3 regions of the Duganella sp. HH101 genome follow, and region 3 is predicted to be linked to each of the others. Evidence: riboswitches for the same ligand, from Rfam matches in the RefSeq annotation. Region 3 holds a riboswitch; each other region holds the start of a gene.
What was found. Region 3 has a riboswitch for cobalamin ahead of DUGA2_RS06410 (energy-coupling factor ABC transporter permease). Riboswitches for the same ligand answer to the same signal wherever they lie in the genome.
Positions count from the first base shown of each region.

Region 1: linked by a shared signal. The riboswitch ahead of DUGA2_RS31530 (TonB-dependent receptor domain-containing protein) and the one ahead of DUGA2_RS06410 (energy-coupling factor ABC transporter permease) in region 3 are both predicted to bind cobalamin.
Region 2: linked by a shared signal. The riboswitch ahead of DUGA2_RS14835 (TonB-dependent receptor) and the one ahead of DUGA2_RS06410 (energy-coupling factor ABC transporter permease) in region 3 are both predicted to bind cobalamin.

Region 1 covers NZ_LRON01000042.1:13,207-23,102, reverse strand. Annotated here, with positions in the region: gene cobT (nicotinate-nucleotide--dimethylbenzimidazole phosphoribosyltransferase) at 102-1,136, shown strand; gene DUGA2_RS31540 (adenosylcobinamide-GDP ribazoletransferase) at 1,142-1,924, shown strand; gene DUGA2_RS31535 (histidine phosphatase family protein) at 1,929-2,480, shown strand; cobalamin riboswitch at 2,514-2,746, shown strand; gene DUGA2_RS31530 (TonB-dependent receptor domain-containing protein) at 2,847-4,706, shown strand; gene DUGA2_RS31525 (iron ABC transporter permease) at 4,784-5,806, shown strand; gene DUGA2_RS31520 (ABC transporter ATP-binding protein) at 5,806-6,579, shown strand; gene cobO (cob(I)yrinic acid a,c-diamide adenosyltransferase) at 6,576-7,214, shown strand; gene DUGA2_RS31510 (cobyrinate a,c-diamide synthase) at 7,214-8,518, shown strand; gene cobU (bifunctional adenosylcobinamide kinase/adenosylcobinamide-phosphate guanylyltransferase) at 8,515-9,072, shown strand; gene cbiB (adenosylcobinamide-phosphate synthase CbiB) at 9,066-9,896, shown strand, end outside.
Region 2 covers NZ_LRON01000008.1:111,389-121,284, reverse strand. Annotated here, with positions in the region: gene DUGA2_RS14840 (cobalamin-binding protein) at 1-463, opposite strand, end outside; gene DUGA2_RS14835 (TonB-dependent receptor) at 463-2,478, opposite strand; cobalamin riboswitch at 2,559-2,734, opposite strand; gene DUGA2_RS14830 (class III extradiol ring-cleavage dioxygenase) at 2,846-3,643, shown strand; gene ylqF (ribosome biogenesis GTPase YlqF) at 3,666-4,616, opposite strand; gene DUGA2_RS14820 (OPT family oligopeptide transporter) at 4,750-6,735, shown strand; gene DUGA2_RS14815 (right-handed parallel beta-helix repeat-containing protein) at 6,886-8,922, shown strand; gene DUGA2_RS33130 (hypothetical protein) at 9,106-9,411, shown strand; gene DUGA2_RS14805 (histone deacetylase family protein) at 9,433-9,896, opposite strand, start outside.
Region 3 covers NZ_LRON01000003.1:285,545-295,440, reverse strand. Annotated here, with positions in the region: gene cobI (precorrin-2 C(20)-methyltransferase) at 1-190, opposite strand, end outside; gene cbiE (precorrin-6y C5,15-methyltransferase (decarboxylating) subunit CbiE) at 183-1,505, opposite strand; gene DUGA2_RS06445 (cobalt-precorrin-5B (C(1))-methyltransferase) at 1,508-2,698, opposite strand; gene DUGA2_RS06440 (precorrin-8X methylmutase) at 2,695-3,372, opposite strand; gene DUGA2_RS06435 (sirohydrochlorin chelatase) at 3,369-4,343, opposite strand; gene cobM (precorrin-4 C(11)-methyltransferase) at 4,340-5,134, opposite strand; gene DUGA2_RS06425 (energy-coupling factor ABC transporter ATP-binding protein) at 5,131-5,997, opposite strand; gene cbiQ (cobalt ECF transporter T component CbiQ) at 5,994-6,728, opposite strand; gene DUGA2_RS06415 (energy-coupling factor ABC transporter substrate-binding protein) at 6,718-7,065, opposite strand; gene DUGA2_RS06410 (energy-coupling factor ABC transporter permease) at 7,062-7,745, opposite strand; cobalamin riboswitch at 7,861-8,054, opposite strand; gene cobA (uroporphyrinogen-III C-methyltransferase) at 8,139-8,858, shown strand; gene map (type I methionyl aminopeptidase) at 8,860-9,627, opposite strand; gene DUGA2_RS06395 (ParD-like family protein) at 9,624-9,836, opposite strand.

The DNA.
Region 1 (9,896 bases), on a different contig from region 3:
TGCATTTGCATGCTGCGTTTTGCGGGGAGGCGAACTATAGCAAGAGCAGCCGCTGCTTGCAAGGGTAAAATACCGACTTCACCGATTTATAAGTCGCTCACATGTTTATTCCAACTATCCCTACTACTCATAACGAGACGCTGGCTGCCTTGCTGGACAAAGCCATCAACAATAAAACCAAGCCGCTGGGTAGCCTGGGCGTACTGGAATCGCTGGCCAAACAAATCGGCCTTATACAGAACACTCGCGAGCTCGCGATCACGCAGCCGGCCATCCTGGTGTTCGCCGCCGATCACGGCGTGGTTGCTGAAGGCATCTCCGCCTACCCGCAAGATGTGACCTGGCAGATGGTAGAGAACTTCCTCGCACGCGGTGCCGCCATCAACGTCTTCGCCACGCAGAACAACTGCGAACTGCGCGTTATCGACGCCGGCGTCAATCACGACTTCGGCCCACGCGATGGCCTGATCGACCGCAAGCTGGCCCACGGCACGCAGAACTTCGCGCAAGAACCGGCGATGAGCCGCGCCACCTGCGAGGCCGCACTGGCCGCAGGTATGGCACTGGCCGCAGACCTGAAAGGCAACGTGGTCGGCTTCGGCGAAATGGGCATCGGGAACACCACCGCCGCCGCAGCGCTGATGCACAAGCTGACCGGCATACCGGTCGCGCAATGCGTGGGCGCCGGCACAGGCCTCTCTGCCGAAGGCATTCTGCATAAGCAGCACGTGATCGAAGCGGCAGTGGCCAAACACACCGCCGCAGTGGAGCCGCTGGACGTACTGGCCACCTTCGGGGGATTGGAAATCGCCATGATGGCCGGCGCCATGCTGAAAGCGGCCGAACTACGCAAAGTGCTGCTGATCGACGGCTTCATCGTCACCAGCGCGCTGCTGGTTGCGGCACGCGTGCAACCGGCGATCCTGGATTACTGCGTCTTCGCCCACTGCTCCAACGAAAACGGCCACCTGCAGATGCTGGCCGCGCTTGGCGCGAAGCCGCTGCTGAATCTGGGCCTGCGCCTGGGCGAAGGCACCGGCTGCGCACTGGCCCTGCCGCTGCTGCATGCTTCGGTCAACTTCCTGAACCAGATGGCCACGTTCGAATCGGCCCAGGTCAGCGAGAAGTCCGAGTAAGCGCCGTGCATCAACTACGCCTGTTCTTCACCGCACTCCAGTTCTTCACCCGCCTGCCGATTCCTGGCTGGGTGGGGTTCGATGCCGCGTGGCTGAACCAGGCCTCGCGCTACTTCCCGCTGGTCGGCGTGGTGGTGGCAGCGATTGCGGCCGGCGTCTATGCGCTCGCGGCCTGGATCTTCCCCGCGCCGGTCGCCGTGCTGCTGTCGACCGCCGCCGGCATCTACGCCACCGGCGCCTTCCACGAAGACGGCTTCGCCGACATGTGCGATGGCTTTGGCGGCGGCATGACGACGGAGCGCGTATTGGAGATCATGAAGGACTCGCGCATCGGCGCCTATGGCGCCATCGGCATCATCTGCCTGCTCGGTACAAAATGCGCGACGCTGTCCATGCTGCCGCCGCTGGCTGCGATCGCCGCACTGCTCGTCGCCCACCCGCTATCGCGCCTGATGGCCTCCTCCCTGATCTGGCGCCTCGATTACGCGCGCGCCGAAGGCAAGGCTAAACCGCTGGCACAAAAGATGAGCACCATTGAATTCCTGCTAGCAGCCGTCACCGCTGCCATTCCCGCACTGGCGATGATCGCCTGCGGATGGCTGACCTGGAGCGCACTGGCGACCGGCATCGTCGCGGCCGGCATCGCCACCATCTGGCTGGCCCGCAAATTCGTCCGCCGCATCGCGGGCTACACGGGCGACTGCCTCGGCGCGGTGCAGCAACTCAGCGAAGTGGCGTTCTACCTGTGCGTACTGGCCAGCATGCACCACGGCGCCCTCCCCTGGTAACGCCGTGCAGCTGATACTGGTCCGTCATCCGCAGCCGCTGATCGCTCCTGGCGTGTGCTACGGCCGCAGCGATCTGGCGGTCGCGCCGGAACAACTGGCGCAGACACTGGCCGCGCTGACAGCCACACTGCCGCGCGGCCGCCCTATATATAGCAGCCCGCTACAACGCTGCGCCACCCTGGCTACGCAACTGGCGGCGCCGCTGCAATCCGCCCCTCCGCTATTCGACGCCCGCATCGCGGAAATCGACTTCGGCGACTGGGAGCTGCGGCCCTGGGACGATATCCCCCGCGCCGACATCGACGCTTGGGCCGCCGATCTTGTCCAATACCGTCCCGGCGGCGGCGAAAGCGTGCTGCAAATGGCCTGCCGCATCGCGGCCTTCCACGCCGACCTCCAGCGCCAGCAGCGGGATGCCATCATCATCTGTCATGCCGGCGCGATGCGTCTGCTGTCGGCCAGCCACGCAGGCCTGGCTCCCGCCGACATGGCCATGCAAGGGGCCCAAAACCCGCATCAAATCGCCTATGGCGCCACGCTGACGCTGCAAAGCTGAACCGCCGCCCCATGACCGTTGCGGCACAAACCCGTATAATGACGGGGTTTTGGTGCCCGCGCGTCTGTCCAGATGCGCAGTTAAACGGGAAACACGAAGCTCTCGGCTCACGCAGCCAAGGCCCACGTGTGCTGCCCCCGCAACGGTAAGCAAGTGTCGCAATGCATGCGCGACAAACCACCTCTGACAACCACTGTGCTCCGCATGGGAAGGTGAGGCGGTTTAACTTGCCAGCCCGGATACCGGCCAAATCAGGTGGAAGCGAACGAACTGGATGAGCGCAACAGGCGATTCCCGGTTCTCCGCTTCTGTTCAATCTGGCCCACGGGGACGTCGGCCGGTTGCTATTAACAGAAAAACTACATCATGACCCTTCGTATCTCCCGTCCAGCGGCCCTGACGTCGCTGGCGCTGGCAATGGCCGCCTCCTATGCCCACGCCGAACCGACCGCCGGCACCGTGCTCGTCACCGCAACCCGCCACCCGCAGGCGCTGGCCGACGTGATCAGCGACAGCGTGACCATCAGCCCCGAACAGATCGCCGAATCCGGCGCCGGCTCCATCGTCGACCTGCTGCAACGCCAGCGCGGCATCGAGATCGCCCGCACCGGCGGCGCCGGCACCAACTCCACCGTGTTTATCCGCGGCGCCAACAGCAACCAGAATATCGTGCTGGTCGACGGCGTGCGTATCGGCTCGTCCACCACCGGCGCCGCCAACTGGAGCGCCATTCCGCTGACCGCCGTCGATCATATCGAAATCATCTACGGCCCACTGAGCTCCCTTTATGGCGCGGACGCCATCGGCGGCGTGATCCAGATCTTCACCAAGAAGGGCAAGGGCGCACCGGCGTTGACCGCCTTCGCCGGCTACGGCACCGACAACACCCGCGAAGCCGACGCTTCGATCTCCGGCGCCACCGGCGGTGAACACAGCATCAGCTACGCGATCAGCGCCGGCAAGGAAAAATCGGACGGCTTCTCGGCCACCCGCCCAGCCATCGGCAAAGCCTACAACGCCGACAAGGACGGCTACGACCACGAAAGCGCAGCAGCCCAATTCGGCCTGCGCCTGGCCGAAGGCCACGAAGTCGGCGCGCTGCTCCTGCACAGCAAGCTCGAATCCCAGTACGACAACGGCGCTGCCGCCTTCGATGTGCGCTCGAATGCAAAACTCGAAAACGCCGCCATCTACAGCAAGAACCAGATCCTGCCGATCTGGCAAAGCCTGGTGCAGTACTCGCAGACCAAGGACGAAGGCGCCACCTACAGCAGCCCCCTGGCTTCCGGCTATTCCCAGATCAACACCAAGCAGACCGACTTCACCTGGCAGAATGATGTGCAGGTCGGCGCCGACGTGCTGCAACTGCTGTACAGCCACCGTAAAGAAGAAGTCGAGACCAACGGCTTCAAACTGGATAACCCGCAGCGCACCACCAACTCCTTCGCGGCTTCGTACAACGCCCGCCGTGGCGACAACCTGTTCACCGCCAGCGCGCGCCGCGACAAATCGATGTACGGCGCGAAGACCACCGGCTCCCTCGGCTATGGCTACAACTTCACGCAGGCGCTGCGCGCCACCGCCAGCTATGGCACCAGCTTCCGCGCACCGACCTACAATGAGCTGTACTACCCGTCCTACGGCAATCCACGCAACAAGCCGGAGCTGGGCAAGAACGCCGAAATCGGTCTGCGCTACGACAGCGGCGCCACCGCACTCAGCGCCAGCTACTATCGCAATCGCCTGACCGACCTGCTGGTCAACACCAACCCGTGCCCGTTCGGCTCCGCCGGCTACACCAGCGGTTGCGCCTACAACGTCAACCACGCCCTGCTTGAAGGCTTGACGCTGTCCGCGAGCCAGCAACTGGGCCGCTTCAACCTCGCCGCCAACGTCGACCTGCAAGACCCGAAGGACGAAACCAGCGGCAAGCGCCTGCAACGTCGCGCCAAAAAACACGGCAACCTGCTGGCCGACTACAGCGCCGGCGCCTGGAAGGCCGGCGTGGAGCTCCAGCTGTCCGGCGACCGCTATGACGATGCAGCCAACAATAACCGCCTGGGCGGCTATGGCCTGGTCAACCTGTACGCGACCTATCACTTCAACCGTGACTGGTCGGCGCTGGTCCGCTGGAACAACATCAACGACAAACAGTACGACCTGGCGCGCAACTACGCCACGCCAATGTCCAAGCTGTTCGCCGGCATCCGCTACGGCTACAAATAAGCAGTAATGGTGTAACCTGCCGGGCGTGGAGCGCATCCGCCGCGCGCCCGGCAGCCTCTCTTTTTTGAAAGCAGTGCATGCATTCTTTCTCCCGCAACCTGCGACAGCGCGCCGCCATCACCCTGATCGGGTTGGTGCTGTTCGCGTTTGCCAGCCTCATTTTCTCGGGCATGACCGGTTCGGTCTCGATTCCCCTCTCTGACATTCCCGCAGCAATCGGTGAACTGCTGCATGGCCAGACCCAAACCCTGGCATCGACCCTGCTCGACCTGCGCCTGAGCCGCGCGCTGACCGCCTTCGTCACCGGCTCGGCCCTGTCGCTGGCGGGGGTGATGATGCAGGCGCTGCTGCGCAACCCATTGGCCGATCCCTATGTGCTTGGCATTTCCGCCGGCGCCTCGGTCGGCGCGCTGGCAGCGCTGCTGTTCGGCTGCGCCATCTGGATGGTCGACGCCTCGGCCTTCGCCGGCGCGGTCGCCGTCTCGATGATGTTGTATCTGCTGGCCCGGCGCGACCTGCGCGGCGGCGCGGCGGCCGACGGCGGCACCGCCCTGCTGCTGCTGACCGGCGTGATCCTGTCTTCCGCCTGCATGGCGCTGGTGACGCTGATGCTGTCCATCGCCCCGGAAAGCCGCTTGCGCAGCATGGTGTTCTGGATGATCGGCGACCTGGCCGGCGCACCAATGCGCGCGCTGCCATGGATAGTGCTAGCAGGCGCCCTGGTATTCGCACTGCGCAGCGCCCGCTCCATGAACGTGATGGCGCTGCACGCCGAAGCTGCAGCCACGCTGGGCATCCGCGTCGGCGCGCTGCGCAAGGGCCTGTTCTTCGTTTCCGGCCTGCTGACCGCCAGCGCCGTCACCAGCGCGGGCAGCGTCGGCTTCGTCGGCCTGATCGTACCGCATGCCTGCCGCTTCGCCGTCGGCCCGGACCACCGCGTGCTGATACCGGCGGCGGCGCTGGCCGGCGGCAGCTTCCTGCTGCTGGCCGACACGCTGGCCCGCACCATCATCGCGCCGCAACAGCTGCCGGTGGGTGTCGTCACGGCGCTGATCGGCGCCCCGGTCTTCCTGTATCAACTTCACCGGCTGCGCAAATAATGATAGGCACTCACAATCTCTCATTAAAAATCGGCCGCCGCCAGCTGATCGCGGATCTGAACTGGCATGTGCGCGAAGGCGAATGCTGGAGCGTCATCGGCCGCAACGGCGCCGGCAAGAGCACCCTGTTGAAGACCCTGGCCGGCTTGCGTGATCCCGACAGCGGCTATGTCACCATCCAGAACCGCGCCCTGCCCGACTGGCCGCTGCCCGAGCTGGCACGCCAGCGCGCCTTCCTGGCGCAAAGCCGCAGCGATGCCTTCGCCTACAGCGTCATCGAAACCGTGCTGTCGGCGCGCCACCCGTATCACGACAACCGTTATTGGGAAGGCAGCGACGACCACGCCATCGCGTTGAAATCGCTGGAAGCGATGGAAGTGGCCGACCTGGCCGAGCGCGACCTGCGCACCTTGTCCGGCGGCGAACGCCAGCGCGTGGCCATCGCCGCCATGCTGGCGCAGGATACGCCGCTGCTGCTGCTCGACGAACCGGCCAATGCGCTGGACCTGGCGCACCAGGTCAGCGTTATGAGCCTGCTGGCGCGCTTGTGCCGCGAGCAGGGCAAGACCGCCATCATGATCGGCCACGATTTGACGCTGGCGCACAGCGTCTCCACCCACGCGCTGCTGCTGATGGGCGACGGCCGCTGGCTGGCCGGCACCACGGCGGAAGTGATGCGGGCCGAGATCCTCAGCGATTATCTCGGCCATCCGATCGACATCCTCCAGCACGGCAAGCGCAGCATCTTCATCCCATCCGAGGACATTGCATGAACCAACAGAATACCGGCGACATCGACGAACAAACCGCAGCACTGAACGAGCGCCACCGCGTACGCATGGAGCGAAAGAAGGCCATCATCGACGCCAAGATCGCCTCCGCCGACAAGCAGATCGGCATCATCATCGTCAACACCGGCAACGGCAAGGGCAAAAGCTCCAGCGGCTTCGGCATGGTGATACGCGCCATGGGCCACGGCATGAAGGTCGGTGTGGTGCAGTTCATCAAAGGCGCGATGCAGACCGGCGAAGAGCTGTTCCTGCGCCGCTTCCCCGAAGAAGTCAGCTTCCACTCGATGGGCGAAGGCTATACCTGGGAAACCCAGAACCGCGAACGCGATATCGAAAAAGCGCAGTTGGCCTGGGAACAGGCCAAGCGCTTCCTGGCCGATCCGGAGATCGGCCTGGTGGTGTTCGATGAACTGAATATCGCCCTCAAGTACCGCTACCTGGACGTGGAGACCGTCATCAACGACCTGCTGGCCCGTCCGGCGATGCAGCACGTCGTCATCACCGGACGCGGCGCGCCGCCGGAGTTGATCGCCATCGCCGATACCGTCACCGAAATGGAAGTCGTCAAGCACGCCTTCAAGGCCGGCATCGGCGCACAGGCCGGGACCGAGTGGTAATGGCGACGCACATCGAAGTCAAAGCCCTGCTGGTGGCCGCCGTCTCCTCGGGCCAGGGCAAGACCACCGTCACCGCCGCGCTGGCGCGCAAACTGGCACGCCAGGGCAAACGGGTGCGCGTATTCAAATGCGGCCCGGACTTCATCGACCCGATGCTGCTGGAGCGCGCCAGCGGTGCGCCCGTGCGCTCGCTGGACTTGTGGATGGTCGGCCATGACCTGTGCCGCCGCCAACTGGCGCAAGCCGCCGCCGAAGCGGACGTGATACTGATCGAAGGCGTGATGGGACTGTATGACGGCACGCCGTCGTCCGCCGACCTGTCGCGCGAATTCGGCGTGCCTGTGATGGCGGTGATCGACGCCGGCGCCATGGCGCAAACCGCCGGCGCGCTGGTGCACGGCCTGCGCGACTACGGCCCGGTGGAGATGGCGGGCGTGATCGCCAACCGCGTCGCCAGCGAGAACCACGCAAAAATGGTGGCGGCCTCGCTGCGCGATATTCCACTGTTTGCGACCTTGCCGCGCCAGGCGAAATCGCTGCCCGAACGGCACCTCGGCCTGGTACTGCCGGGCGAAATCGGCGACATCGACCAACTGCTCGACAATCTGGCGGACCAGTTGATGTTCGACGAGGCGGCCTGGGAACGCCTGCGCCCCGTGCGCATCGAGGTGCCGCCGGCCACAGAACCGCAGCCGCCGCTGCTGGCCGGGCAGACCATCGCCGTGGCCCGCGACCCGGCCTTCATGTTCATCTACCCGGCCAACCTGGACACTTTGCGCCAACTCGGCGCGACGCTGACCTTCTTCTCGCCGCTGGCCGACCAACCGGTGCCGACGGAAGCGACCGCCGTGTACCTGCCGGGCGGTTATCCCGAACTGCACGCTGAAGCGCTGTCGCAGGCGTCCACATGGCAGGCGTCGATCCGCGCCGCGCATGCAGCCGGAACGCCCATCGTCGCCGAATGCGGCGGCATGATGGCGCTGGCCGATACGCTGGCCGACCAGGCCGGCGCGGTATGGGCGATGGCCGGCCTGCTGCCCGGGGCTGTGGCGATGCAGGCCCGCCTGGCCGGCCTAGGCTCGCAGGGGCTGACGACGGCGCAGGGCGTCCTGCGCGGACACACGTTCCATTACTCCAAACTGGAGACAACAGTGGAGCCTGCGGCGTACACTATCAAACATCCATCCGCCGTACAGGGTGAAGCCTGGTACCGCGTAGGATCTCTGGCAGCTTCGTATTTTCACGCCTATTTTCCATCAAATCCGGCGGCCGTCGCCGCCCTGTTTTCAAGGAGCGCAGCATGACACGTACACTGGTTCTGGGCGGCGCACGCTCAGGTAAAAGCGGATACGCCGATCGCCTGGCCATCGAATCGGGCAAGGAAGTCGTCTACATCGCCACCGCCACCGCAGGCGACGCCGAAATGGCCGCCCGTATCGAACATCACCGCGCCGGCCGGCCCAGCGAATGGATCACTGTCGAAGAGCCGCTTGCCCTGGGCAACCAGCTGCTGCGCTGGTCCTCGCCGGACCGCCTGATCCTGGTCGACTGCCTGACGCTGTGGCTCAGCAACCTGCTGTTCAGCGGCGGCGAGGAGTATCCGGAGGTCGGCGAGATCGCGCTGCCGGCCCTGTTCCACGAACAGCAGGACATGCTGGTCAGCGCGCTGGCCAAGTGCACCAGCGACATCGTGCTGGTATCGAACGAAGTCGGCATGGGCATCATGCCGTTCGGCGCCATCTCGCGCTGCTTCATGGACGAACAGGGGCGACTGAACCAGGCCATGGCAGCCATATGCGACCGCGCGGTCTTCGTCGCCGCCGGGCTGCCGCTGGTGTTAAAAGGATCTTCGTGCTGACAGGTTTGAGCTTTGGCGTCATCGCCTTGCTGATGGTCGCCGGCGTTCTGCTCGACCTGGCGCTGGGCGAAGCGCGGCGCTGGCACCCTCTGGTCGGCTTCGGCAACCTGGCGATGGCGCTGGAACGGCGCCTCAACTGCGGGGGCCTGCGCTTCTGGCGCGGGGCGCTTGCCTGGGCGCTGGCGGTACTGCCGCTGACCGCCGCCGCCACACTGCTAGTTGTGGGGATCAATGCCGCCCAGCCCTGGATCTGGATCACACACGCCGTTATGCTGTACTTCTGCCTCGGCCTGCGCAGCCTGCGCGACCACAACCTGCCCATCGCCGACGCGCTGGCGCAAAGCGATCTTCCCAATGCCCGCCTGCTGACCGCCCGCATCGTCAGCCGCGATACCGCCAGCGCCAGCGAAATAGAACTGACCAAGGCCAGCGCCGAATCCCTGCTTGAAAACGGCAACGACGCCGTCTTCGGTACGCTGTTCTGGTTCATCGTCGCCGGCGGCCCCGGCGCGGTACTGTTCCGCATGGCGAACACGCTGGATGCGATGTGGGGCTACCGCACCACGCGCCTGCTGCAATTCGGCTGCACCGCCGCCCGCATCGACGATGCGCTCAACTACATTCCGGCACGCCTGACCGCGCTGTCCTACGTGCTGCTGGCGCCCGGACTCCAGGGCAAGCTGCGCGCCTGGCAGTGCTGGCGCACACAGGCCCCGGCCTGGAGCAGCCCGAATGCAGGGCCGGTGATGTCGAGCGGCGCCGGCGCGCTCGGCGTGCAGCTGGGCGGCGCCGCCATCTACGACGGCGAAATCGAACACCGCCCG
Region 2 (9,896 bases), on a different contig from region 3:
GTCCGGTGTCCATCAGCTGCCCCAGGCGGGTCAGGCTGGTGGCTACCTCTTCCAGCTTTTGCGGGTCGCTGTAGAAGATCGGGATGCCCAGGCTTTTCAGCTGGTCGAGCTGGCGGGCGGTGTTCCCGCTTTTCCATACCACCAGCAGGTCCGGGCGCAGCGCCAGCACATGCTCCATGTCGATGGTGGCGTTGCTGCCCACCTGCGGGATGCGCTTGGCCGCTTCCGGATAGTCGCTGTAGTTCATGACGCCGACCACGCGTTCGCCGCCGCCGGCCGCAAACAGCAGTTCGGTGATGTGCGGCGCCATCGAGATGATGCGCTGCGCCGGCCTGGCGACGGTGACGCTGTTGCCGGCGTCGTCCTTCACCGTGACGGCAGGTTGAGCGCACACCGGCGCGCAGGCCAGCGCCAGCCAAGGCAATAGCTGCGCAGGGCGAACGGTCGTGGTCGGGGTGCGCATCAGAACTCGTAGCGGGCCGACAGTTTCAGCTGGCGGCCGTCGGCGGCGTAGATAGCGCCCTGGATGCCGTCCTTGCAGCTGAAGGCTTGCGAGAAGTAGCGCTTGTCGGCCAGGTTCAGGCCCGACACCGCGAACTCCCACTGGCCCAGCTTGCGGGCGTAGCGCGCATCCAGCGTGGTGTAGGCAGGGATCTGCGCCGGGCACTTGTTGTCGAAGTCCGCGCCGTTGCGCTGGCTGTCCACCCACTGCACGCCGACATCGGCGGTGTGGCCGGTGGCCAGGGTCCAGCTCAGGCGCGCGGTCAGCGTGTTCTTCGGCACCAGCATCATTTCCTTGCCGTTGTAGGCGCCCTCGGTGAATTTGGCGTCCACGTGCTGGTAGTGCGCGTTGACGCTCCAGTTGGCGTTGATCCGCTGCTCGGCATCGAGCTCGAAGCCTTCGCGGCGGGTCGCCGCCAGGTTGGTGTTGGCGTAGATCGTCGGATCGTAGAAGATCTCGTTGGTCAGGTTGTGGCGGAATACGCGGCCGGTGATCTTCTGCGCGGCGGTGCCATAGCTCACGCCCAGCTCCAGGTCATGCGACTGCTGCGGCGCCAGCGGCTTGTTGAAGCCCGGGGTGTAGGCGTTTTCATCGGAATTGGCGACACGGTAGCTTTGGCCAGCCTTGCCGTAGACGGTCAGCTTCGCGACTGGCATGTAGCTCGCCTGCAGCTCCCAGGCGTTCAGGCCTTGCGACACTTTGTAGCCGGTGCTGCCGAAACTCACGGCATCGCTGAAGTCCTTGTTGAAGATCTCGCGGCGCACGCCGGCCGACACGCGGCCTTCATGGGCGGCGTCAAAACGCAGTTCGTCGCGGACGTACAGGGCCTTCGAATGCTGCGTCGCATCGGCTGCGGAGTACTTGGCGCTGGTGGCCGTGGTGCGATTCCAGACGGTCCAGTCGAAGCCGGCCACCATCTCGTTCAGCAGGCCGCCGATCTCGCCCAGGCGGCGCACGCGCGGCGAGAACTGAGTCTGCTTGCTGTCGTAGGTGGTGATCGACGGCGGGCCGCCGAAGGAGTAGGCGGATTCCGCCTTCTTCTTGCGGTACGACAGATCGGCCGCCAGCTCATAGCCGCCGATGCGGCGCTGGGCGAAGGCGGTGAAGCGGTCGCTGTCGAGCGTGGCGTAATCGTCGGGAGTCTTGCTCTGGCGCGGATTGGCGTTGTACTCTGCCTCGCTCAGCGAGCCGGGAAGGCGCATGTCCTGGCGCGCGCCTTCGTAGCGGAAGCCTGCGCGGCCGGCGTTGTCGAACCATTGCGCGCCGCCGCTGAAGTGGGTCTGCTTGAATTCGTTGTTGTCGCGGTAGTTGTCGGTGCGCTGGGTGTCCAGCGTGGCGTCGGCGGCGAAGCCGTCCCAGGCCTGGAAGCCGGACGCGCGCACTTCGCCGGCGCGGAACTGGCCGCCCTCGACGAACACGCTGCCGCGGCGGCTGTTCTTGACCGGGCGCTTGGTGACGATGTTGATCACGCCGCCGGTGGCGCCGTCGCCGTACAACACGCTGGCGCCGCCGCGCGTGATTTCGATGTGGTCCACGGTGTAGATCGGGATGGTCGACAGGATGGCGCTGCTCAGTTCATTCTCCGACAGGCGTACGCCGTCCAGCACGATCACCATGTTCTGGCTGCTGTTGCTGCCGAAGCCGCGCAGGTCCAGGCCGAAGTCCGGGCTGCCGTCCAGGCTTTGGCGGCCGTAGACGCCGCCTACTTTGCGGATCGCGGCGTTGACGTCGTTGGCGCCGGCGCGCTGGATCTCTTCCGCGCTGATGATGGTGGCGCCGATCGGGGCCAGCGCCGGGTCGGCGTCGAAACGCGAACCGGTGATGACGATCGGTGCCAGCATCTGGGCGACCTGCGCGCCGGCGGTGGCGCCGGCAGCGGCGGCATCTTGCGCCAGGGCGGCGACGGGAACGGCGGCGGTGAAGCACAGGGAAACGGCGGCGGCCAGCAGGCGCGGTTGGAAAGCGGTGGAGTGCATGTCAGATCATTTTCAAAAGAGACATCCGCCTGCGTCCCCGCAAGCCGGAAGTGTACGGAAGCCGCGCGGATCGCATCACGCGCGCTTCCCCCTGGTCTGGCCGGTATCCGGGCTGGCAAGGCGCTCAAGCGGCCTTGCGTTACCGTTGCGGGGGCAGCACACCTTGGCCGTCACGCTGCGAGCGTGGGCGGCCTGTGTTTCCCGTTTAACTGCACATGTGAGCACATGGGCAAGCACCAGAACCCCGGCATTATACGCCCCTGCCCCGTATCATTAACTTTTTAGATATGACCTATCTACATTTCGCGCATTGATTGCAACAGCTTCCGTCCTTATAGTGAGTTCAACCTCACACCGGAGCTTTACCATGCATGCATTGCCCAGCTATTTCCTTTCCCACGGCGGCGGCCCCTGGCCGTTCATGATGGACCAGGTGGGCCATCTGTACGGCCAGCTGGACGCGTCGCTGCGCGACATCCCGCGCCAGCTCGGCGTGACGCCGAAGGCGGTGCTGGTGATCACGGCGCACTGGGAGGGCCGCGATTTCACGGTGTCGTCGTCGGCACGGCCGCCGATGATCTACGACTACGGCGGCTTCCCGCCGCACACGTATGAGGTGCAGTACAAGGCGCCGGGTGCGCCGGAGCTGGCGGCGCAGGTTAAGCAGCTGCTCGATGCGGGCGGTTTCCCGGCGCAGCTGGATCCGCAGCGCGGCTTCGACCACGGCACCTTCAGCGCCATGTATCCGGTGTATCCGGATGCGGACGTGCCCATCGTGCAGCTGTCGCTCAAGCACGGCCTCGATCCGTTGACGCACCTGGAGGCGGGACGTTTGCTGGCGCCCTTGCGCGAGCAGGGCGTGCTGATCGTCGGCAGCGGCCTCAGTTACCACAACCTGCGCGCGTTCAACGCCCAGGGTGCGGCGGCCTCGCACGCCTTCGACGGCTGGCTGCGCGCGACCATGGCGCTGCCGCCGCAGCAACGCGCGGCGCAGTTGATGGAGTGGGAAAAGGCGCCGGCTGCGCGCATGGCGCATCCACGCGAGGAGCATCTGCTGCCGTTGATGGTGGCGCTGGGCGCGGCGGAGAACGAGGCGGCCAGCGTCCCCTATCACGAGGACGCGTTCATGGGATCGCTGGCGGTGAGCAGCTTCCGCTTCGGTTAAATCCGGGGTCAGGTCCCCGGATTTAGGTGCCGCGCTTGCCGTTGGCGTAGGCTTCGGCCTTGGCGGCGGCGATCGCGGCTTTCTCGGCCGCCTTCACCGCCATCTCGGCGTCATGCACGTCCAGCCGCTCCTTGCGGTTGGCCGGCGTCTCCAGCGAGATGCGGCCCAGGATGCCGCTGCGGTAGTCGCCCAGGAAGGTGTGCGAGGCTTTTTCGAAATCGAGGTCGCCGCCCTTCTGGCGGAAGCCGCGCTTGGCCGCCACGCCCTCCACCACTGCGATGCCGTCGAACGTCTCGATATCCTTGAAGCCGTAGCGCGCCACCAGCAGCTGCGGGTAGTACTTCAGCATCTCGTCGGCCAGGAACACCGCCACTTCCTCTTCGATCAGCGCGTTCGAGCCGATCGCGTGGCTGGCGGCCAGCATCAGGCCGTCGCTCGGCAGCGCGATCTTCGGCCACAGCATGCCCGGCGTGTCGACCAGGATGGTGTTCTTGTCCAGGTAAAGCTTTTGCTGCTGCTTGGTGACGGCCGGCTCGTCGCCGACCTTGGCCACCTTGCGCTTGAGCAGCGCGTTCATCAGCGTCGACTTGCCGACGTTGGGGATGCCCATGATCATGATACGCAGCGGCTTGGTCGGCACGCCGCGGTGCGGCGCCAGCTGCTTGGCCAGTTCCGGCACGCGGGCCACGTCGGCCGGCTTCTTGGTCGTCATCGCGAACGCGGTCACGCCTTCCTGCGCGTTGTAATAAGCCACCCAGGCCGCCGTGGCGGCCGGATCGGCCAGGTCGACCTTGTTGAGGATCTTCAGGCACGGACGCTGGCGGAACTTGCGCAGCTCCTCCACCATCGGGTTGGTGCTGGCCTCGGGCAGGCGCGCGTCGACCACCTCGATCACCAGATCGGTGTTCTCCATCTGCTCGGCCGCCTTCTTCTTGGCGGCGTTCATATGCCCTGGGTACCATTGTATCGACATGCTCTGACCTTCAAAATCGTTCTGACAATCCGCTATTTTACCTGCTGGCCCGACTGGACTTCGGATATCATGAGGCGCTTTTCCCTTTTTCTGACCATATAAACAATATTATTTCTCCACCGGAGTGCTGAAGATGAGCATAGCTGCACCGTCCAACCCCAAGGAAATCACCGTTCGCGGCATCATCCTTGGCATACTGATCACGCTGGTCTTCACGGCGGCTCAGGTCTACCTGGGGCTGAAAGTGGGCCTGACGTTCGCCACCTCGATCCCGGCAGCCGTCATCTCGATGGCGCTGCTGAGCGCCTTCAAGGATGCCACCATCCAGGAAAACAACATCGTCCAGACCATCGCCTCGGCCGCCGGCACGCTGGCCTCGGTGATCTTCGTGCTGCCCGGCCTGCTGATGATAGGCTGGTGGGCCAAGGTGCCGTTCTGGCCGACCTTCGGTGCCTGCGCCATCGGCGGCGTATTGGGCGTGATGTACACCATGCCGCTGCGCCGCGCGCTGGTGTCGCAGTCCGACCTGCCCTACCCGGAAGGCGTGGCCGCCGCTGAAGTGCTCAAGGTCGGCATGGCCTCGCGCGCCGGCGCCGCCGAAGGCAAGGCCGGCCTGTGGGCCGTGATCTGGGGCAGCGTGGCGTCCGCCGTGTTCGCCGCCGGCGCCGCCGTCAAGCTGATGGCCGGCGAAGTGTCGATCTACTTCCGCACCGGCTCCGGCGCCACCGGCATCGGCGCCTCCAGCTCGCTGGCCTTGATCGGCGCCGGCCACCTGATGGGCATCACGGTCGGCATCGCCATGCTGGCCGGCCTGGTCATCGCCTGGGGCATCATGGTGCCCTTGATGACCTCGCTGAGCCCGGCCGCGCCCGGCGTCGAAGCCTCCGCCCACGCGCTGGGCATCTGGTCCAAGGAAGTGCGCATGATGGGCGCCGGCGTGATCGGCATGGCCGCGATCATCACGCTGGCCGGCCTGGCCAAGCCCATCTTCGGCGGCCTGAAGTCGGCGATGGAATCGGCCCGCAAGGCCAAGCTCAATGGCGGCGTGCTGGACCGCACCGAGCAGGACTTGCCGATCTTCGTGGTCGGCCTGGTCACGCTGCTGTCGATGGTGCCGGCCGGCTGGCTGCTGTCGAGCTTCCTGCAAGGCGGCCCGCTGGGCTCGCTGGCCTTCCCGCTGGTGGCGGTCGGCATCGGCTACATCCTGGTGGCCGGCATCTTCGCCGCCGCGGTCTGCGGCTACATGGCCGGCCTGATCGGCTCGTCGAATTCGCCGGTGTCCGGCATCGCCATCCTGACCATCCTCGGCGCCGCGCTGAGCGTGGGCATGGTCGGCCGCAGCATCATGGGCCCGGAAGTGGCGCAGGCGCTGATCGCCTACGCGCTGTTCGTCACCACCGTGGTGCTGGCCGTGGCCGTGATCGGCAACGACAACCTGCAGGACTTGAAGACCGGCCAGCTGGTCGACGCGACGCCGTGGAAACAGCAGGTCGGCCTGCTGATCGGCGTGGTCGCCGGTTCCTGCGTGGTGCCGCCGGTGCTGGAGCTGCTCAACCACGCCAACGGCTTCGTCGGCGCCCCCAACCTCAACTCGATCTCGGACCAGCCGCTGGCCGCGCCGCAGGCGCTGCTGATCTCGACCTTGGCCAAGGGCGTCATCGGCGGCCAGCTGCGCTGGGACCTGCTGGGCTACGGCGCCTTGGTCGGCCTGCTGCTGGTGGCGATCAACTTCGGCCTGAAGCGGTCCAGCAACGGCAAGTACAGCCTGCCGCCGCTGGGCGTGGGCCTGGCGATCTACCTGCCGAGCGCGGTGATCACGCCGGTGTGCATCGGCGCCGTGGCCGGCTACCTGTTCGACCGCGCCATGGAGCACAAGGTCGGCGGCGACACCGCCAAGCGCCTGGGCGTGCTGGTGATGTCGGGCTTCATCGTCGGCGAGAGCTTGTTCAACGTCGCGCTGGCGGGCCTGATCGTGGTTTCCGGCAAGGGCGAGCCGCTGGCCATCGCCAACTCGCTGAGCGAGGCGCAGACCATGGTGGTGGCGCTGATCTTCGGCGTGGCCATGGTGTGGGGCTTGTACCGCTGGTCGGCCAAGAGCGGCCGCAGCGTCGCCGCCTGATGTAGCGGAACGCGTTCCAGCCCCAACGCCCTGCCGGCTCCGGCAGGGCGTTTTTCATTGGGCGGCCGGTTGTGACAATTAGCGATAATTCAACATTGGAATTTCAATATGATGTCGGGACCGCCTTCTTCCACTATCCCGAGGAATTCCATGAAAAAATCCCTGGTATGCCTGCATGCGCTGGCCGCACTGGCGCTGTCATCCCCAGTGCTGGCGCAGCAGATCCCCGACTTCACGGCGAACAACGCCAACCCGACCGACCCCGGCACCTTGGGACCGCCGGCGCCGTCCTACGGATACCCCGATGCCCCCGACATCTACTCCGACGAGCGCAATATGCGCTTCCGCAAGGGCCTGCCGTCCTACCAGGCCGAGCTGACAACGGTGCCGACTTTCCAGTCCATCGGCATCTACTGGGCGCCGCCGGGAGGCAACGTCGACCGCCGTTCGCGCGTCAAATACCGCAAGCATGGCGAGCAACAGTGGAAGAACGGCCTGCCGCTGTCCTTCGATCCGCGCAACAAGGAATACCGCGGCAGCCTGGTGATGCTGGACGCGGGCACCAGCTACGACATCGAACTGTCGCTGGCCGACCAGCCGGACCTGAGCGCCGCCACCACCCAGGCCACCTGGAGCGAACAATTCCCGGTCGGCCGCACCATCACGCTGCCGCCGGGCGTGCTGAAGCTGCCGGGAGAGAGCACGTCCCGGACTTACGAGGTCAACGTGTCGGGCACGCCGGACGCCTACGTGCGCTATGTGTCGGCGCCGTTCGACGCCGACCCGAGCCAGCGCAGCACCATCGACATGGGCGCGGCGGACGGACACCTTCATTCCGGCAATAGCTGCGTGGTGATCAAAGCGTCCTACGTCATCGTCAGCAAGCTGCAACTGAAGAACTGCCAGCGCCAGGGCATCGCCATCGACGCGCCTTCGCACGACGTCATCATCGAGGACAACGACATCAGTGGTTTCGGCTCGGCGCCTGTCACCACCGAAAGCCCGCCGACCGCCGGCAATGTGCCGACCAATAAGATCGTCCCCGGCCACTACCTTGAGGCGGGCATATCCTGCTCGAATAGGCTGAGCGCCCCGGCCGACCGCGTGCAGCGCGTCGTCATCCAGCGCAACCGGATACACGATCCGCGTTACGGCTCCATCCACTGGGGCTACGCCCATCCCAACTCGGCGAACGGCATCGCGTTCGGCCATTGCGGCGGCAACCATGTGATCCGCTACAACGAGGTCTACGCCGCGGCCGGCCACTACTTCAGCGACGGCATCGGCGGTGGCGACAACTTCACCTTCGAAGGTTTCCCGGCCGCCGACTCAGACATTCACGGCAACGACGTCTCCGGCGTGTACGACGACGCCATCGAATCGGAGGGCGCCAACCGCAACGTGCGCATCTGGGGCAACTACCTGCACCATGTGTTCACCGGCGTCGGGCTGGCCACCGTGTCGCAGGGGCCGGTATACGCCTTCCGCAACATCCTCGGCGACACGGTGGGCATGAGCAATCCCAACGGCGCCGACCAGGACAGCGAGGGCCATGGCGTATTCTTCAAGCTGGGCAGCCGGGAGCCCATCGTCAATGGAGGACGGGCTTACTTCTTCCACAACACCAATCTGCAACCGCCGCCGTTGGCCGGCATGCGATTTGGCCTGGGCTCGAACGGATTCCTGGCCAATAACGGCGGCGACACCTGCAACATCGTCAGTCGCAACAACCTTATGTCGATCAGCGACACCGGGCAGGGCACCGTGGTAGTGAATGAGGTGTGCGGCAAGAACGACATCGACTACGATGCCTATCGCGGCGGCATTTCGATCAACGGCGCCCGCTCGGAGTTGCATCCAGCGCCCGGCAGCGGCAGGAACGGTAGCGCCATCGTTTTCAAGGCCGGCAGCCAGGTCTGGCCGACGATAGGACTGGTCGAGTACGGCGATTATCCCAACCCGCAATACAAGACGGGCAAGGTGTACCTGACGACCGCGCGGCCCACCAACGCCGGCAACTACCAGCTGCAAGCCGGGTCGCTGGGCTATGGCAGCGGCGTGTATCTACCCAACTTCAACGAGCCGGGCACGGGCACGCCGACCGACACCGGCATCGATGCCGGCGCCCACCAGCGCAACACGCCGCCGATGGAATTCGGCGTCGACGCCTACCGCCCCAAGCCGTAGCAGCCGCCGCCGATTCATGCCGCCAGTATAGGCACCGGGCGTGAAATTCGACCCGTGCGGCATTCGTGCTCGTTTGGATGTCTCGTTCTGTCTCGTTTTGACTCGTTTGAACTTTGTGCGGCGCACAAGGCCTAGCGAGACAGAACGAGACAGAACACGACACAACGAGCAAGGAGAACGAGCATGAATGCCGTACAGACCTGTGAGCTGCCACCCGCCGCATACTCCGAGCTGGCGGATTTTCTGCGCAAGAGCGCCAGCACGCTGTCCCCGGTGGAGGCGGCATCGTCGCCATTCACGAGTGGACGGAAAGAAGCCGCGCTGCGGCGGCAGCGCTGCGCGGCTACCAATGGAAGCTGCTCTTTATTGTCGCCGCGCCAGATGGCCGTGCAGATTGCCGGCGACGGCTGGTGGCACACGCCAACCATCAATCGCAAAACACGGTGGAGCGCCGCCTGCCCCGCTATCGTCGCGAGGTCGACGAACTGACCGACGATCACTGACGGCCCGTCACAGGTCCGCCAGCGCCCTCACATGCGCCACCACGCTGCGGCCCAGCGCCGACAGGTTGTAGCCGCCTTCGAGGCAGCTGACGATGCGGCCCTTGGCGTACAGCCTGGCCACCTCCATCACCTGCTGCGTCATCCACGCGTAGTCCGCCTCGACCAGGCCCATGCCGCCGACGTCGTCCTCGCGGTGGGCGTCGAAGCCGGCCGAGATGAAGATCATCTCCGGCTTGAAGGCGTGCAGCGCCGGCAGCCACTGCTCCAGCACGATCTGGCGCACCGCGTCGCCGCGCGTGTGCGCCGGCACCGGCACGTTGACCATGTGCGCGCTGATCGGCTCAGGCTCGGTGTACGGATAGAACGGATGCTGGTAGAAGCTGACCATCAGCGCGCGCGGCTCGTTGAGCAGCGCCTCCTCGGTGCCATTGCCGTGGTGGACGTCGAAATCCACCACCGCCACCCGCGCCA
Region 3 (9,896 bases):
CGGGCGGCGTCGCGCCGGCGCGTTGCACGATGTCGAAGGCGTAGCTGGGCGTCTTGCCGCTGCGCGCAGGGTAGACCCAGATCGTGTCGCGGCGTTGCAGCGCCTCCCACGCGGCGCGCGTGATCAGGCCGGGATCGCCGGGGCCGAGCGAAATGCCCCACAAGGTGCCTGGCTGGATGTGCTCACTCATCGCCAACCTCCTTGATTGACGCCTCGGCTCGGCGTGCGCATACGATCCACACCGGGTTCTCCGCCGCCATGCGGTGCATGTGCAGGATAGGCTTGCTGCGCGCCGCCTGCAGCTGCAGCACGTCCCAGTCGACGCCTTCCAGCGCCTGCAGCGTGGCGGTCGCGGTGGCCAGGTTTTCCAGCGTGACGAAGTTCATCACCAGCGCGCCGCCGGGACGCAGGCGCGACATCACGCCGCCGATCAGCGTCGCCAGCTCGCCGCCGGAGCCGCCGACGAAGACCGCGTCCGGGTCTGGCCAGGCGTCGAGTCCCTCCGGCGCCTTGCCGAGGAACAGGCTGTAGTTGCTGACGCCGAAGTTGGCGTGGTTCTGTCCCGCGATGGCGAAATCCGCCTCGTTTTTTTCCGTGGCGTAGACGTGGCCTTGCGGGCAAAGCCGCGCCGCCTCCAGGCCCACCGAGCCGGAACCGGCGCCGATGTCCCACACCACGCTGTCGGCCCGCAGTTGCAGGCGCGCCAGGCTGACAGCGCGCACTTCCTGCTTGGTGATCAAGCCTTTCTCCGGCTGCCGCTGCACGAACTGCGCATCGGCCAGGCCGAAACGCACCGGCCGCGCAGCCGGCGTCACGCGCCACAGCAGCACCACGTTGAGCGCGGCGAAGCGCATCTCGGATGCCTGTTGCGGCGTCAGTTCCGCCACTACGCGTTCTTCCGGTTGCAGCAGGTTTTCCGCCACCGCCATCAGGAAGTCGTCGCCCAATCCTTCGGCCAGCAGCAGGCGTGCGATCCGGTCAGGGCTGTTGTCAGGGCTGGTCAGTACCAGCAGGCGCGCGTGCTGGCGCGTGGCCTGCGCCAGCGCATACAGGCCATGGCCGGGCGTGCTGCCGCGCTGCCATTCGCCGGCATCCTTGGCGTGCACCGAGACGATGCGCGCATCCTGCCACGCCAGGCCGATGCGCGCACAAGCCAATTGCAGCGTCGACAGGTTGGGCAGGATGTCCAGCGCCTGCACGCACAGATGCTGCGCGAGATACGGCGCGATGCCGTGGCACAGCGGATCGCCGGTGGCCAGCACCACGCAGGACAAATGGTCGGCGCGGGCGGCACGCACCCATTCCGGCACTTCTTTCAGTTTTCCGGTGAGGTCGTGGCGCACGGCGCCGGGCTTGAACTCGGGCGCCAGCAAGGCCAGCGTGCGCGTGCCGCCGACGATCACGTCGGCGCTGCGCAGCAGGGCCAGCGCGGTCTGGTTCAAGCTGGCGATGCCATCGTCGAGCACACCGATCACGCGGCAGGGATTGGGGTCTTGTATTTCCATAGTCAGGATTCCGGTAAGTGGTCGATGCCGGTGCGGCCGGCGCTTGCCGGGCGTTCGTGCGGTTCGGCCGGTGCCGACCAGACGTCGGCCACTTGCACGCCGCTGAAGTCGCACACCAGCACGCGTATCTGGAAAGCGCGGCCGTAGCGGTCGGGCGCGGTCAGGGTATCGATGGCGGCTTGCGCCAACGCCTGGTGGAAGGCGTCGCCGAGGCCACGTTCGACCATCAGCTCGGCGCCGAAGCGCGCGGTTTCGGCGGCGGCCATCGCCGCGCAGTCTTCCGGCGTGGCGCCGATGCGGCGCGCGATCTCGGCCACCAGGTCGGTATCGACTTCGCTGCGGTTGGCGTGGGTGATGGTTTCGCCTTGCGCGATCTTGGTCAGTTTGCCGACCATCAGCGCCAGCACCACCAGGCCTATGCCTTGCGCCACCACTTCATCGAGCGCGTAGCGCAGGAAGTCGCCCATCTGCACGAAGCAGGCGGACGGCAGTTCCGGGCGCTCGGCGCGCAGGGCGGTCATGGCGAAGGTTTCGCTGCGGCCGCCCGTGGTCAGCGCGACCATGTCGTAGCCGGCGGTGGCGGCCACCTGCACGCCCTGCACCACGCTGGCGCGCCAGGCGGCCGTCGAATACGGCTTGACGATGCCGGTGGTGCCGAGAATGCTGATGCCGCCCAGGACGCCCAGGCGGGCGTTGGTAGTTTTCTTCGCCATCACCTGGCCGTCCGGCACGCTGATGGTGACTTCGATGCCGTCTTCGGCCAGCAGCGCGGGGGCGGCTTCGCGCAGGTTGTCGGCGATGTTACGGCGCGGGACCGGGTTGATGGCCGGCCCGCCCACTTCCAGGCCCAGGCCCTTCATGGTGACAGTGCCCACGCCGTCGCCTGCAACGTATGAAACCACGCCGGCTTCGCCCGGAAGCCGGCGCAGGTCGACCGTCATGTGGGCGCCGTCGGTGCAGTCCGGATCGTCGCCGGCGAATTTGATGACCATCGCGTGCGCGTGATCCGGCCCGCAGCGGCCGTCGTGGATGGCGAAACGCACCCGGCTGCCGTTGGGCAGCAGGCTTTCGATTTCTTCCGGCACCTGGCCGTGGGCGAGGCCCAGCACCGCCGCGCGGGCGGCGGCGGCGGCACAGGCGCCGGTGGTGAAGCCGGTACGGGTGCCACGTTCGGCAGCCGTTTTTTCCTTCATGGCTGGGCCTTTTGACGGGCTTCGGCCAGCGACAGCAGCGCGTGCAGGGTAGCCACCACCAGCGTCGAGCCGCCCTTGCGGCCACGGATGACGATCCACGGTACATCGTTCAGCGTGGCCATCAAGTCTTTGGACTCGGCGGCGGAGACGAAACCGACCGGCATGCCGACCACCAGTGCGGGGCGCGCACCTTCTTCGCGGATCAGGCGTACCAGTTCGATCAGCGCGGTGGGCGCGTTGCCGATGCCGACGATGGCGCGGTCCAGCAAGCCGAGTCGGTGCGCCTTGCGCATCGCTTGCACGGCGCGCGTGGTGTCTTCGGCCTTGGCGGTTTCGATGACGTCGGCGTCGCTGATGAACTGGTGGGTCTTCATGCCGAAGTGACCCAGGCGCGGTTGCGACAGGCCGGAGCAGATCATCTCGACATCCGCCACGACCGGCGTGCCGCCGGCCAGCATGGCGTTGATGCCGGCTTCCACTGCGTCTGTATGGAAGTCGGTCAGGCCGTTGAAGTCGAAGTCGGCGTTGGCGTGGATCATGCGGCGCACTATCGGCCATTGGGCTTCGGTGTAGGCGTGCGGGCCGACTTCGGCGTCGATGATGGCGAAGCTGTCGTGTTCAATGACCTGGCCGGCGCGCGTCAACTGCTCGGTGACGGTGTTCACGGTGCTCATGCTGGCTGGCCCTCGTGGTGGACGTGTTCGTGCGGGTGGCCATGGTCGTGCGCATGCTCGTGTCCATGCTCATGTCCGTGCTCATGTCCGTGATCGTGCGTCGGCGCGGCGGCGTGGTCGTGCGTGTGCGCGTGCGAATGGCCGTGGCCCAGGTCATGCGCGATCTCGCGATAGCTGCAACCGTCGCAAGGCAGGCGGCTATCGGGCACGCCGGCGCGCAGGTCTTCCACGCGCTGGTCCATCAGCTCGAAGATTTCCTTTTCAAAGCCGAAATGTTCGCCGCAGACAAAGCGCACTTGCGGATACTGGCCGCGCAGATGTTCGACCTGGCGATGGATGCGCTGCATCAGCGTGCCGGTGTACAGGTAGTACGGCAGCACCACGACCTGGCGCATGCCCAGCAGAACCTGGCGCTGCACCACCTTCTCCAGGCGCGGCCAGGTGATGCCGGTGAACGCCAGGTCGACCAGTTCGTGGTCGCCCTCTTCCAGCAGCCAGCGCGCCATCTTGGCCATTTCGCCGTTGGCGCCACGGTCGGACGAGCCGCGTCCCAGCACCACCACGCCGGTGGTGGTCGGATCGGGCATGTCCAGCGCGTTCATGCCCTTGCGCAGGCGGCGTTTCAGGATCGCCAGGACAGGGTCGCAAGCCGTCAGGTGCGGCGCCAGCATGATCTCGGTCTGCGGACAGGCCGCGCGTACCTGCTCGATCGCTTCCGGTATCTCCATCTTGACGTGGCCGGCCGCGTTCAAAATCAGCGGCACCACCAGCACGCGGCGCGAGCTGCGCGCTGCGCTCAGCAAGGCGGCGTTCATTTCAGGCGGCGCGAATTCGATGAAGCACAATTCGATGCGCCAGTCCGGACGGCGCGCGCGCCATTGCTCGGTGAATTCGCGTATCTCCTGGTTGCCGGAGTCCTCGCGGGAGCCGTGGCCGACAATCAGGATCGTCTCGTGGGGTACTGGGTTCATGCGCTCGCCTTTCTGAAACGATGGGTGAAGGTTGGGTCATACAATTTGGAGCGCGCCAGGGTTTCCCAGTGCAGCGCGCCCAACGTGGGGCTGGCGACGATCATCGCCTGGCTTGCGATACCGGCCTCCCGGCATCGCTGTTTGATATCGGCCAGCGTGCCGCGGACGATTTTCTGTTCGCCCGGCCAGCTGGCCTTGTGCACCACCAGCACCGGCGAGTCTTCGGCCCAGCCGGCGCTGCGCAGCGCGGTTTCCACCTTGTGCATCAAGGTGATCGACAGGAAGATGCAGATCGTGGTGCGGTGCGCGGCCAGGCTGGCGAGGTCTTCGCCGTCCGGCATCGGCGTGCGGCCTTCGACGCGGGTGAGGATCACGGTCTGCGTCACTTCCGGCAGCGTCATGGATTCGCCGGCCGCCGCCATCGAGGCCATTGCGGACGATACGCCCGGCACCACCGACCATTCGATGCCGGCGTCGCTCAATGGGCGCGCCAGCTCGATCAGCGCGCCATACAGCGCCGGGTCGCCGGTTTGCAGGCGCACCACCGTGGCGTGGCTGCGCGCCTGCTCGATCAGCCAGGCCGTCATCTCTTCCAGCGTCATGTCCTTGGAGTCGCGGATGGCGCAGCCGGGCGGCGCGTACAGCGTCACGGCGTGGTCGACCAGCGAACCGGCGAACAGCACCGCGCCGGCTTGCGACAGCAGCTTCTGGCCTTTGACTGTGATGAGTTCCGGGTCGCCGGGGCCGGCGCCTACGAACCAGATTTTTCCGAAGGGGGTCATGCCGGTCATGCGTTTGCTCCTGTTGGTTGTAGTGCGCGCAGCGCGTCCAGCAGCGCGTCGACGCTGCGTGGCGCGGGGCCTTGCGGCAGAACGCCGAGGGCGACCAGTTCCGCGTGCAGCGCCAGGGCGGCCGGCGGACGCTGGCCTGCTGCGCGCAGCATGTCGGTCTGCGCCGCCATGTGCTGCGCCGGGCCGGAGGCGATGCAGCGGCCGGCCGACATCACGTGGATGTCGTCGGCCCAGCGCAGCGCGAAGTCGATGTCGTGGGTGGACAGCAGTACTGTCACGCCGCGCGCGGCGAGGCGGTCCAGCAGCGCGGCCAGTTCGGTTTGCATGGGGGCGTCCAGGCCCGCCATGGGTTCGTCCAGCAGCAGCACGTCGGGTTCCATCGCCAGCACGCCGGCGATGCAGACGCGCTTCTTCTGGCCGAAGCTCAGTTGGTGCACGGCGCGGCGCGCGTGGCCGCGCAGGCCGACGGCGTCCAGCGCGGCGGCGACGCGGGTGCGCACTTCGGCGGCGTCCAGGCCGAGGTTCAAGGGGCCGAAGGAAACGTCTTCCTCGACCAGTGCGGAGAACAGCTGGCGGTCCGGGTTCTGGAACACCAGGCCCACGCGGCTGCGTAGCGCGGTGAGTCCCTGGCGGCTGTAATCGAAGGGCTGGCCGTCGACGCGCAGCGTGCCGGCGGTCGGGCGCAGCAAGCCGTTCAGGTGTTGCAGTACGGTGGTCTTGCCGGCGCCGTTGGCGCCCAGCAGCGCGTAGCGGCGGCCGCGTTGCAGCGCCAGCGTGCAGTCGCGCAGGCCGGTGCTGCCGTCCGGGTAGATATGGTCGACGGCTTGCAGCTCAAGCTGCGGCGTGCTCACGGGGGCGTTCACAGACGATCTCCCACGGCGATCGCCAGCATCAGCGCGCCTGCCAGCGCGGCCCACGCCTGCTGGCGCCGAGCCAGCGGATAGACGGCGGGCAGGAAGCGCAGCGTACCCTGGTAGGCGCGGGCGTCGGCGGCCATTTGCAGGGCGGCGGCGCGCTGCCACACCTGGACCGCCATCTGGCCCGCCAGCAGGCCGGTGGAGCGCCATGCCTGGCGCAAGTTGCGATAGCCGAGGCGCGCGCTCTGCGCGGTGATGCTTTCGTCCCAGGCCTGGCGCATAACGAAGAGCATGCGGTAGCAAAGCACCATCAGGTCGAGCAGCAGCTCGGGCGTGCGCAGGCGCCGCAGCAGGTTGAGCAGATCCGGCAGGGGCGTGGTCAGCACGAGGCCGAGCAGCGCGGCCAGCATGGCGAGCGAGCGCAGGGCGGTATGTTCGATGGTCGGCAGCATGGCGGTGGTGAGGCCCCACTGGCCATGGGCGTCGGGGCCGACCAGCATGGTCAGGCAGGACAGCAGCAGGAAGCCGAGCGGCGGCAGCGCCACTTGCAGGTAGGCGCGCGGGTTCACGCGTGCGCCGCACAGCGCGGCCAGCATCAGCAACGTCGCCAGTGCGCCCAGTGCGGCGGGACTGCGTGCAAGCCAGGCCGCGACGATGCCGGCCAGCGCAAACCACGCCTTGGCCGACGGCGCTACGTCGCGCCAGCGGCTCGCGTACGCCGACGCCTCAATCAGCACGGCGGTCCTGGGACGATCCGGCAGCAGCGTCCCGGCGCGCGCGTTCGCGGGCGAAGGACAGGCCAAGCCAGAAGCCGATCACGCCGGCGCCGGTGGCCGCTTGCAGCGCGAACAGCAGCGAGGCGATTTCCGGGCTGGCCGGCGAGAAGACTGGCGCGAACCACGGCTGGTAGCCGGGCGCGATATCGCCGATGGCCCGCTGTGCGCGGTCGTCGGCGCCGGCGAAGATCGCGGGTGCTTCAGAGCCGGGCGCCGCAGGCGGCGCGCTCACCAGCCATAGCGGCAGCACCGTCAGCAAAATGATCGCCAACCATAGCAGGCAGGTACGGGCCTTCATGCGCCCTCCTTCCGCGCGCTTAAACGCATCACCGGCAGCGCGCGCAGTTCGTGGGAATTGAAGCGCACCATGGCGTTCACCACCAGCACCGTCAGCAAGCCTTCGCTGATGGCGATCGGCACCTGCGTCAGCGCGAAGATGCCGGCGAACTTGAAGAACGATACGCCGAACCCGCCTGCCGCAGCAGGGAAGGCCAGCGCCAGTTGCGCCGAGGTGGTCACGTACGTGGCCAGGTCGCCGAGGCTGGCGGCGAGGAACACCGCCACGGAGCGCGACAGGCCCAGCGCCGATACGGCGCGCAGCACGCCGTAGGACACGAACGGCCCGACGATGGCCATCGAGAACAGGTTGGCGCCCAGCGTGGTCAGGCCGCCGTGCGCCATCAGCAGCGCCTGGAACAGCAGCACGACAAAGCCGACCGGCACCATCGCGGCGGGGCCGAACAGGGCGGCGCCGAGGCCCACTCCCGTCGGGTGCGAACAACTGCCCGTCACCGACGGCAGCTTGAGCGCCGACAGCAGGAAGGCGAATGCGGCGGCCACGCCCAGCAGCATGCGCCGCTCGGGATGGGCGTGCAGGTCGCGGCCGATGGCGCGCAAGCCCCAGGCCAGAAAAGGTAAGGAAACGGCTGCCCAGCCGAGCGCGTGCGCTGGCGGCAAAAAGCCTTCCATGATGTGCATTCGAAACCTCCCGTCGAATGGGCGATATGGACACCAAGGACAGGGGCAGGAGAGGACGGTCGACAGCAGCGCGGACGGAAAGCCGGTCGACAGCGGCTTCCCCTTACCCCGGAGAATGGTGCTGGACTTTTTGGGCCGGTATTCTGGCTCGCCTTCATCCTTCTCCGTGTCTTCCCGCGTGTTACGGCAGTGACGTGATGACGGAGTCGTCTGGCTTACAGCAGCGGGGGCTGCACCGGAATTACACCGGTTTCCCGTTTAACGCCTATCCCCGCAGGGATTCGGCGCACCCAAGCGTCGCATCTTACACTAGGCCCCATAGCGTGCCAAGCGAAACCCAAACCGTGCGGTAGCCGGTATCATTCGCCCTGGAACATCACTCAAAGGATAGCAATGGCAGCGCTGGGAAAAGTCTATTTGATCGGAGCGGGACCGGGCGCGGCCGACCTGATCACGGTGCGCGGCGCGCGTTTGCTGGCGCAGGCCGAGGTGGTTTTATACGACGCGCTGGTGACGCCGGAGATGCTGGCGCTGTGCGCGCAGGCGGAGCTGATTTCGGTCGGCAAGCGCTCGGGCCAGCGCTCCACCGCGCAGACGGCGATCAACCAGCAGCTGGTCGAATGCGCGCAGCGCTATCAAATGGTGGTGCGGCTCAAGGGCGGCGATCCGATGCTGTTCGGCCGTGCCGACGAGGAGTTGCGCGCACTGGAAGCGGAGGGCATCGAGGTCGAAGTCGTACCCGGCATCACCACCGCGCTGGCCGCCGCCGCCGCCACCAAGCAGCCGCTGACCCGGCGCGGTGTGGCCCGCAGCGTGGCCTTCTTCACCTCCAGCACCGCGCCCGGCGAGCCGGACCATCCCGCGCTGCCGGCGACGGACACGCTGGTTCAATACATGGGCGGCCGCGAAGCCGTCGGCACCGCCACCCGTTTGCTGGCCGAGGGACGCCGTCCCGATCTGCCGGTGGTGGTGGTGGAAAATTGCAGCCGCGCCGACCAGCGCATCCGGCGCCTGACGCTGTCGCGCCTGGGCGAAGGATTGGATGCGACGGAAGGGCCGGTGCTGGTGATGATCGGCGAGGCGCTGCAATTGCGCCAGCATCAACCGGTGTGATTTAGTTCGGCGATCTCTCTTCGGGGCGCAGCGTCAACACCTGCACGCCGTGCCGCGTCACCGCCACCGTATGCTCGAACTGCGCGGACAATTTTCCATCCGTGGTGACGACGGTCCAGCCGTCGTCTTCGGTATGCACGGTGCGGCGGCCCTGGTTGAGCATGGGCTCGATGGTGAACACCATCCCTTCCTGTAGCACCAGTCCGGTCTTCGGTTTGCCCCAATGCAGCACCTGCGGCGGTTCGTGCATTTCGCGGCCTATGCCGTGGCCGCAATATTCCTTGACCACCGTGTAGCCGGAGCGCCGCGCATGGCGCTCGATCGCGTGGCCCACGTCGCCCAGCCTGGCGCCCGGCCGCACGGTGCGGATGCCGTGCCACATCGCTTCGTAGGTCGTTTGCACCAGCCGCTTGGCCGATGCCGAGACGGCGCCGACGAAGTAGGTCTTGCTGGAGTCGGCGATGAAGCCGTTCTTCTCCAGCGTGATATCGAAGTTCACGATATCCCCGTCCTGCAGGATATCGCCGGCCGACGGCACGCCGTGGCACACCACGTGGTTGCGCGAGGAATTCAGCGCATAGGCATAGCCGTACTGCCCCTTGCTGGCCGGGCGCGCCTTGAGTTCGCTCACGATGTAGCGGTCGACCAGGTCGTTCACTTCCATGGTCGACATGCCGATCAGGTCCAGCTTGTCCAGCTGGCCGAACACGCTCGCCAGCAGCTTGCCCGATTCCGCCATCAAGGCGATTTCTTCCGGCCGCTTGGTCATGCGGCCGCCACCCGCAAGGGGGGTATCTCGACCCCGGCGGCCCGCATCTCCCGCGCCACGATCTCGTTGAACGTCAGCGTGGGATGCATTTCGCTCAGCATGCCCATCTTGACCCAGAAGGCCGCCTGGGCGTTGATGGAGCGGCAGCCTACGGTGCTGGCCTTGCGGATCTGGTCGTGCAGATCGTCGTCGATGTTAACTATGCCCATGATGTATCCTATATACGAAACGTATACGAATTATATATTCGTGTTGGCAAGCCGCGCAAG